Regions from separate parts of the Sporosarcina sp. SAFN-010 genome, predicted to be linked through region 1. Evidence: riboswitches for the same ligand, from Rfam matches in the RefSeq annotation. Region 1 holds a riboswitch; the other holds the start of a gene.

Region 1 (3,411 bases):
GCAGTTTCCTGACAGACTAATTATTTTGGTCGCTGACGGTGAGGATACCCCAAGAGAAATGTACCAACAGCAAAACTACAAGTATATGGGTTGCCAATACGAAGCGGTGAAAGCCTGAATTTTTATTGGTAAATTACTTCTTATCTCGTGCTAAACTAATGATAGACAGACTTCTAATAAGTCCTGACTTGCAGTAGATGAAAAATCTCGCTCAATCTGCACAGATTCCTCTATTGGAAGCCGTGTTAGATGGCAGTCGAGTGGCTACTGTAGTTACAGACCCTCTCAACCAAGCAATCCAATCCTGATAATTCAGGACAATCTTGCTGCCGTTTCCCTTATTGGGGAAACGAGTCCCCATCGATTCAACTTATTAACACAAAAACTTAGTGAATTTGTTCAACACCATGAAGTAGATCATATCATCATTGATATTACAGGATTGTTCTAGAATCACGAGTCCCGATTAACAAGCTTGTTTGCCATTCAGGATGCCTTGAAACTAATGGGCGTTCAGTTATGTGTCACTGGTATATCTCCGAAAGTGGCCCAGTCATTAGTAAGTGATCGACTGTCAGATCAACAACTTCTAGCATTCGGCAAGCGATTGAGAAGATTCAATAATCCCCACAGTAAAAATATTTGTTAAGATAATCTAGAACTCGTTGTCTGTCTCAGTATCCAATCAGGGAGGACTCATCATGTTAGCAAGAAAAATCCTTTCCGCTACTATATCAGGAGTGCTGTTTTTCATATTACTTGGCTTCTTCATTCCCAATCCTTTCGGGGAACCCATCACGTCATTCTCTAATTACTTCGGATCGGTTTTGCTAAGTATTTCGGCCTATCTCCTCTACGGCACCCCGATCATACTTTTTTATGGAATTATATGTTCAATTATCAGCGATAAAATATCCGTTTTAATTAGTGAAAAAGTAAAATTCAATAATGCTGAAATTATTCTTTCCGGATTACTTCACGCAAGTTTCGGATTAGTATTTGCAGCATATGGACTAGTCGCATCGTTGCTGTATTTTGCTGTAGACCGAGTGATTAGAAAAAGAAAAATGCACGTTACAGGAAAGCAAATCATAACAGCGTTAGTTCTTCCAATCGCAGTATATGTCCTCTGTCTTGGATCCCTTGCAGCAGCAGATTTCTTCTCTGGCGGGTGGAAAGACTTGCTCGTTTAAAATTGAACATTCAGGTTGCAAGCTTACTAATAGCTGTGCTAGACTTTGAGACAACCGAATAATATTCCTTCGGGGCAGGGTGAAATTCCCTACCGGCGGTGATGAGCTTTTATGGCTCTTAGTCCGTGACCCGGCTGCATTTTTTGTAGACGGTGGATTTGGTGAAACTCCAAGGCCGACAGTTAAAGTCTGGATGGGAGAAGGAATGGTGCGTTTTTCAAATTTTTCATTTGACTGACGCTTATTTTGTCATGCTTACCCAGCCCCGCACATCTGTTGCGGGGCTTTTTTTGTTACATGAGGAATCTATGATTCAGGAGTGTTGTTATCTTTGGAAATTGAACACTATATGCAAATCGCTTTATCACTTGCGCAAGGTGCGGCAGGTCAAACTTCTCCGAATCCACCAGTCGGTTCCATTGTTGTGAACCATGGCAGGATTGTCGGAATGGGTGCTCATTTGCGCGCTGGCGAACGTCATGCAGAGCGGGTTGCTCTGGATATGGCAGGCAAAGAATCTGTTGGCGCTGATTTGTACGTCACTCTTGAACCTTGTTCGCATACCGGAAAAACACCGCCATGCACAGAAGCGATTTTGCAAGCAGGCATCTCTCGTGTCTACGTTTCGGCTTTAGATCCAAATCCGTTAGTTGCAGGGTCTGGAATACAGCGACTTCGAGATTCAGGTGTCGAGGTACAAATCGGAGTCTGTACAGATTTAGCACGCGAATTGTATCAACCTTTTTTTCATTTCATTCAGACCAAACAACCTCATGTAACGTTAAAAACAGCTATGACATTAGACGGTAAAATCGCAGCATTTTCAGGACACAGCAAATGGGTGACAAGCGAGCAATCTCGGCTTGACGTCCATCGTCTTCGCCATGTCCATGATGCCATTTTGACCGGCAGCAAAACGATTCTTCACGACAATCCCCTTCTTACCACCAGATTGCCCCAAGGTGGACTTCACCCTATTCGAGTTATTTTAGATACACACTTATCTACACCAGTTGCGAGTCAGGTTATTCAAAACACGGACGCTCCAACTTGGATTTTTTGTGGCAGCGCGGCGTCAAAAGAACACGAATTGAATTTCTTGCCGTATGATCACATCGAAGTTTTTCGTATGAATGAGCCTGCCATTTCAGTGTCTGACGTACTAGATAAGCTTGGCGCCCGTGGCATCATGACCCTTCTTGTAGAAGGAGGATCCTCTGTAAATGCATCTTTTTTACAAGCGGATGCTGTCGATCGGATCATTACGTACATCGCCCCAAGATTACTTGGAGGTACAGATTCTCTCACTCCAATCGGCGGGGAAAGTCCTGCCTTGATGAGTGACGCAAAAGATTTTGTTTTTGTAAAAACGGAACAGCTCGGTCCAGATTTAAAGGTAACGGCTGTACCAAAAGGAAGTGATTCTTATGTTCACAGGGATCATTGAGGAAATTGGGACTGTAAGAACAGTCCGTTCGTCAGGTCAATCAATGGAACTCACTGTGGCAGCTGTAGAAATACTGAAAGATGTCCGTTTAGGAGACAGTATCGCCGTTAACGGAACTTGTCTGACTGTGACATCATTTACGAATGGTCAGTTTACCGTGGACGTGATGCCTGAAACGTTTCGAACGACGTCGTTACATAACGCGAAAGCTGGTACTTCAGTAAATTTAGAACGTGCTCTTCGCGCGGATAGTCGTTTGGGCGGTCATTTTGTTTCCGGTCACGTTGACGGAACTGCGATTGTCCAAAAGTGTCAGCACATCGAGAATTCGCTTGTCATGCATTTATCACTCCCGCCTGGAGGATTGAACTATGTGCTTCCAAAAGGCTCGATTGCTCTTGACGGGACGTCTTTAACAATTTTTGATGTGGATGATGAAAGCATTTCGATTTCGCTCATCCCACATACTCAAAAAACAACGGTTCTTGCGCAGCGTAAACCGGGAGAACGTGTCAATGTGGAGTTTGATATGCTCGCAAAATACATGTTTAACATGCTACAGAAACAAACTCCTTCTGCTAAACGACCTTTGAACGAGGAATTTTTACAGCAAAACGGATTTTTATAAGGAAAGGGTGTTTCCTCATGTTTGATACGATCGAAGAAGCGATTCAAGACTTAAAACTCGGGAAACCGATTATTGTTGTGGATGATGAAAACCGTGAAAACGAAGGCGACTTCATCTGCTTAGCAGAACACGCAACCCCTGAG
Region 2 (3,411 bases), on a different contig from region 1:
ATTCGTGTACGCTAGATCAGCGTCTTGTCATCATAATGCGCTATTTCAATGACCTGTCGATTTCAGATACAGCTGAAGTGCTTGGATGGTCTGAAGGAAAAGTGAAAACAACGCAACATCGCGCACTGAAAAGCTTAAGGACAAAAGTAACTTCGGCAGGACTAGAGAGGGGGGAGCCGAGTGAATCACGAACAAAAAGATGATGAATTGGAAAAGCTCCTTCACTCTATGCCGAAATTAAAGGATGAGCGATCTAAGGAAGAAGTACTGGAACGTTTGAAGAATGATGAGCGACTTACTAAAAGACCAGCCACGCCGTTGCGCAAGAAAAACCGCGTTGTTCCCTTAATAGTGGCAGTAGCAGCAGTCTTACTAGTTGCGATACTGATTCCTTCTTTCATGAGCTCTATGGACACTGGGAAGCAATCAGCAGATGAGGCGTCAATCCAAAGTGATTCAGAGGGTGTGCCTGCAGCTGCAAGAGAAGATAAAGAGATGGAGAACTTTTCAAAAGATGCTAGTTCAAAATCTGCCGTTTCAATGGGAGATGCTACTCAATATGCCGTTTATCCAGCTGATTTGGATGGAGGACGCATATTGCATATAGGGTTACAGGATGCTCAGGCTGTCAGTATTCCAGTGTCTATTCTTTTGTCAAAAGAACAGTTAGAAGCTAAAGGGCTAACGGGAGCGTCGACAGATCTGGAGCTTTACGAGGCATTTACTGGAGAGTTGGATGAGCAAGCGCTAGGTTTTAAACCGATGCACCCAATAGATGCGACATTTTCTGAAAAAGGAAATCAGCTTAGCGTCCTACTTAGTGATACGCATGAGTATGACTCGTCAACTGCTATACAGGAAGTGTTTCTTCACTCCTTGATGCAGACTTTCCCATCATATCGTGATATTCGAATATTAGATGATTCTGGAAAGCCAGCAGAGTTTGATCAAGTAGGTCAGCTTGAGCCGATCGATATACAAGCAGAACTAGCCAATACTCCATACTACGTCTACAAATTAGAAGATGGTCGAAAGGTGCTTTCACCAAACTCCATGTATCAAGCAGAGTCATTTAAAGAAGCCCTTCAACTCATGCGAACAGCACCAAATGGTCAGTATGATCCTGTGATTCCAAAAGAGATGGATTTCACTGTCATAGTAAATGATGGAATTGCTGAAGTTGAATTTAACAACAACTTACAACTAGATTCCTTACCAATGGATGAAGCAAGTCAACTAATTGATGGGCTTGCGTTAACAGCGGCTAGTTTCGATCTTCAGCTAAAAGTAGTCAATGTTGAACCATTGGATTGGAATGGATTGAATTTCAGAGCACCTCTCAAAGAGGTGGTCGGAGCGAATCCGATGCCACTTATTTTGAAGTAACAGTCAATCTGTAAACATACAAGTTTACAGATTGTTTTTTTTTCTATATACTAGTGGTGTAACAAAATATTGATTCATCTTCGGGGCAGGGTGAAATTCCCGACCGGCGGAAATGGAAGCGAAAGCTTTTTAGCCCGCGAGCTTAACAGCTGATTCCAGTGAGATTCTGGAGCCGACAGTATAGTCTGGATGGGAGAAGGTGAAGGCGAAGCCGTCTTTTTGTCTGTTAGGCAACGGCTTATTTAAGTGCGAGCATTCTATTGGGTGCTAGTGTCTTATTTAAACACGTCTACACACTCCCTTTAGCATGAATTTGCTGAAGGGTATTTTTGTGAAGACAGGCGAAAGATTAGGCAGATCCTTTCCTCTTTGTGAAGTGAATCGCAAAAGGAGAGAGTAGTATGAATAGCAAGAAATTACGGGTGATGATTTTAGTCGCCATCCTAGGTAGCATTTCCACAGTACTAATGCAGTTTAACTTCCCGCTACCAGCACTACCAGGTTTTTTGAAGATCGATTTTAGTGAAATTCCCGCAGTATTAGCGGTGATGACGCTAGGTCCGGTCGCAGGAATTCTTGTAGAGTTATTGAAGAACGTTCTCTACTGGTTCTTATCAGGAAGTCCGACAGGTGTACCTGTTGGGGAAATAGCTAATTTTGTGACTGGCGTATTGTTCATCATGCCGATCTACTTTATTTTCAACAAATTCCGTACCTCGCGTGGCTTGACTGTGGGACTTATATCAGGCACAATTTCCATGGCAGTTGGCATGAGTCTGTTAAATTATCTAGTCTTCTTGCCGGCATACACGTATTTCTTAAATGCACCGCCAGTAACTGGAGACGGACTTTATACAATGATCGTCTTAGGTATCTTGCCGTTCAACCTAATTAAAGGTGCTATATTAATGGGGATCTCCTTACTGCTATTTAAAAGTATGCAGAACTGGATTTCTCAACAACATCGCAAATTATCGGTTTGAAATAGAAAAACAGGCTACCCGCTAAAATGCGGGTAGCCTGTTTTTAGTCTTCATATTTAAGTGGATCGCCTTCGAATGGATCATCTGCAATTTTGATAGAGTCTGTTGGACATCCGTCAAATGCATCTTCAAGGTCCTCCAGCAGTTCTTCTGGAACTTCAGTATTTCCCGTGTTATCATCGAGGATAACAAACGCAATTCCTTCATCATCATAATCATAAATATCAGGCGCTGCAGCTCCGCAAGCTCCACAAGCGATACATGTGTCCTGATCTACGATAGTAAACTTTCGAGTAGACATGTTCGTTCTCTCCTCTTTTCTTCGCACTAGCAACTAGGTACTTCATCCATTCTAAAACGGTTTTCTACAGTTTTCAACCTTTAACCACTAGAAAGTAGGGATTCTTAGTGAAGTTGAGTTCAATAATTTTAAAGATCGCAGAAAAAATGGATGGGCAAAGGTCTTTAAATGCGAGTTTACATGTCTTACGTGGAAAGCGTTCAGGGCAAACACTCCAAGATATCGATTATTTTTCAATAAAACCATATTTTTCGCTACTCCCGAAACTAGCAGATTCAACTTTTGCAGAAGCTGTCAGGGCCCTTCAACATGAAGGATTGATAAGAGAAAGTGAAGGCATTGTAACAGTCACGGAAAAGGGAAAGCGAACGGAAAAAGAACTACGAGTTTTTCACTTTGATGGCTGGAATTATAGAGGAAGGGAAGAGATTTTCTTTTTGAGATTGGTCTTACTTGTACAAACGCTATCTCAGTTACGAGAATCCCGAAATTCTTTTCATCCAATTACGAATGACCGTAAGATCCAGCAGTTTGTGAAAGAAGTATTAAGAAGTCTTTACGATGCAAGACAGAATAGCGCACGTTATTTAGCAGGTGAGCTGCTACTAGCTTTGGAAATGACCGGTATTTCTGACCTTCAAGCATCCATATTGAGTCACCGCTTAACCGGTGTGGACGCTTCAGGCTGGACGTGGGAGCAACTTGAAGAAGCAACAAGCGAACCTGTCGCCAGTTTACAAC

The links. A riboswitch is a leader RNA that binds a small molecule or an ion and turns the genes downstream of it on or off. The one in region 1 is predicted to bind FMN.
Region 2: another riboswitch for FMN. It lies ahead of ACR65F_RS11370 (ECF transporter S component); the one in region 1 lies ahead of ribD (bifunctional diaminohydroxyphosphoribosylaminopyrimidine deaminase/5-amino-6-(5-phosphoribosylamino)uracil reductase RibD).

The regions. Positions count from the first base shown of each region.
Region 1 is NZ_JBPFDS010000006.1:115,615-119,025, reverse strand. It holds gene ACR65F_RS09050 (GNAT family N-acetyltransferase) at 1-118, shown strand, start outside; gene ACR65F_RS09045 (hypothetical protein) at 702-1,193, shown strand; FMN riboswitch at 1,255-1,402, shown strand; gene ribD (bifunctional diaminohydroxyphosphoribosylaminopyrimidine deaminase/5-amino-6-(5-phosphoribosylamino)uracil reductase RibD) at 1,525-2,640, shown strand; gene ribE (riboflavin synthase) at 2,621-3,268, shown strand; gene ACR65F_RS09030 (bifunctional 3,4-dihydroxy-2-butanone-4-phosphate synthase/GTP cyclohydrolase II) at 3,286-3,411, shown strand, end outside.
Region 2 is NZ_JBPFDS010000009.1:37,201-40,611, forward strand. It holds gene ACR65F_RS11360 (sigma-70 family RNA polymerase sigma factor) at 1-203, shown strand, start outside; gene ACR65F_RS11365 (hypothetical protein) at 181-1,386, shown strand; FMN riboswitch at 1,459-1,591, shown strand; gene ACR65F_RS11370 (ECF transporter S component) at 1,788-2,369, shown strand; gene ACR65F_RS11375 (ferredoxin) at 2,413-2,670, opposite strand; gene ACR65F_RS11380 (YpbB family protein) at 2,778-3,411, shown strand, end outside.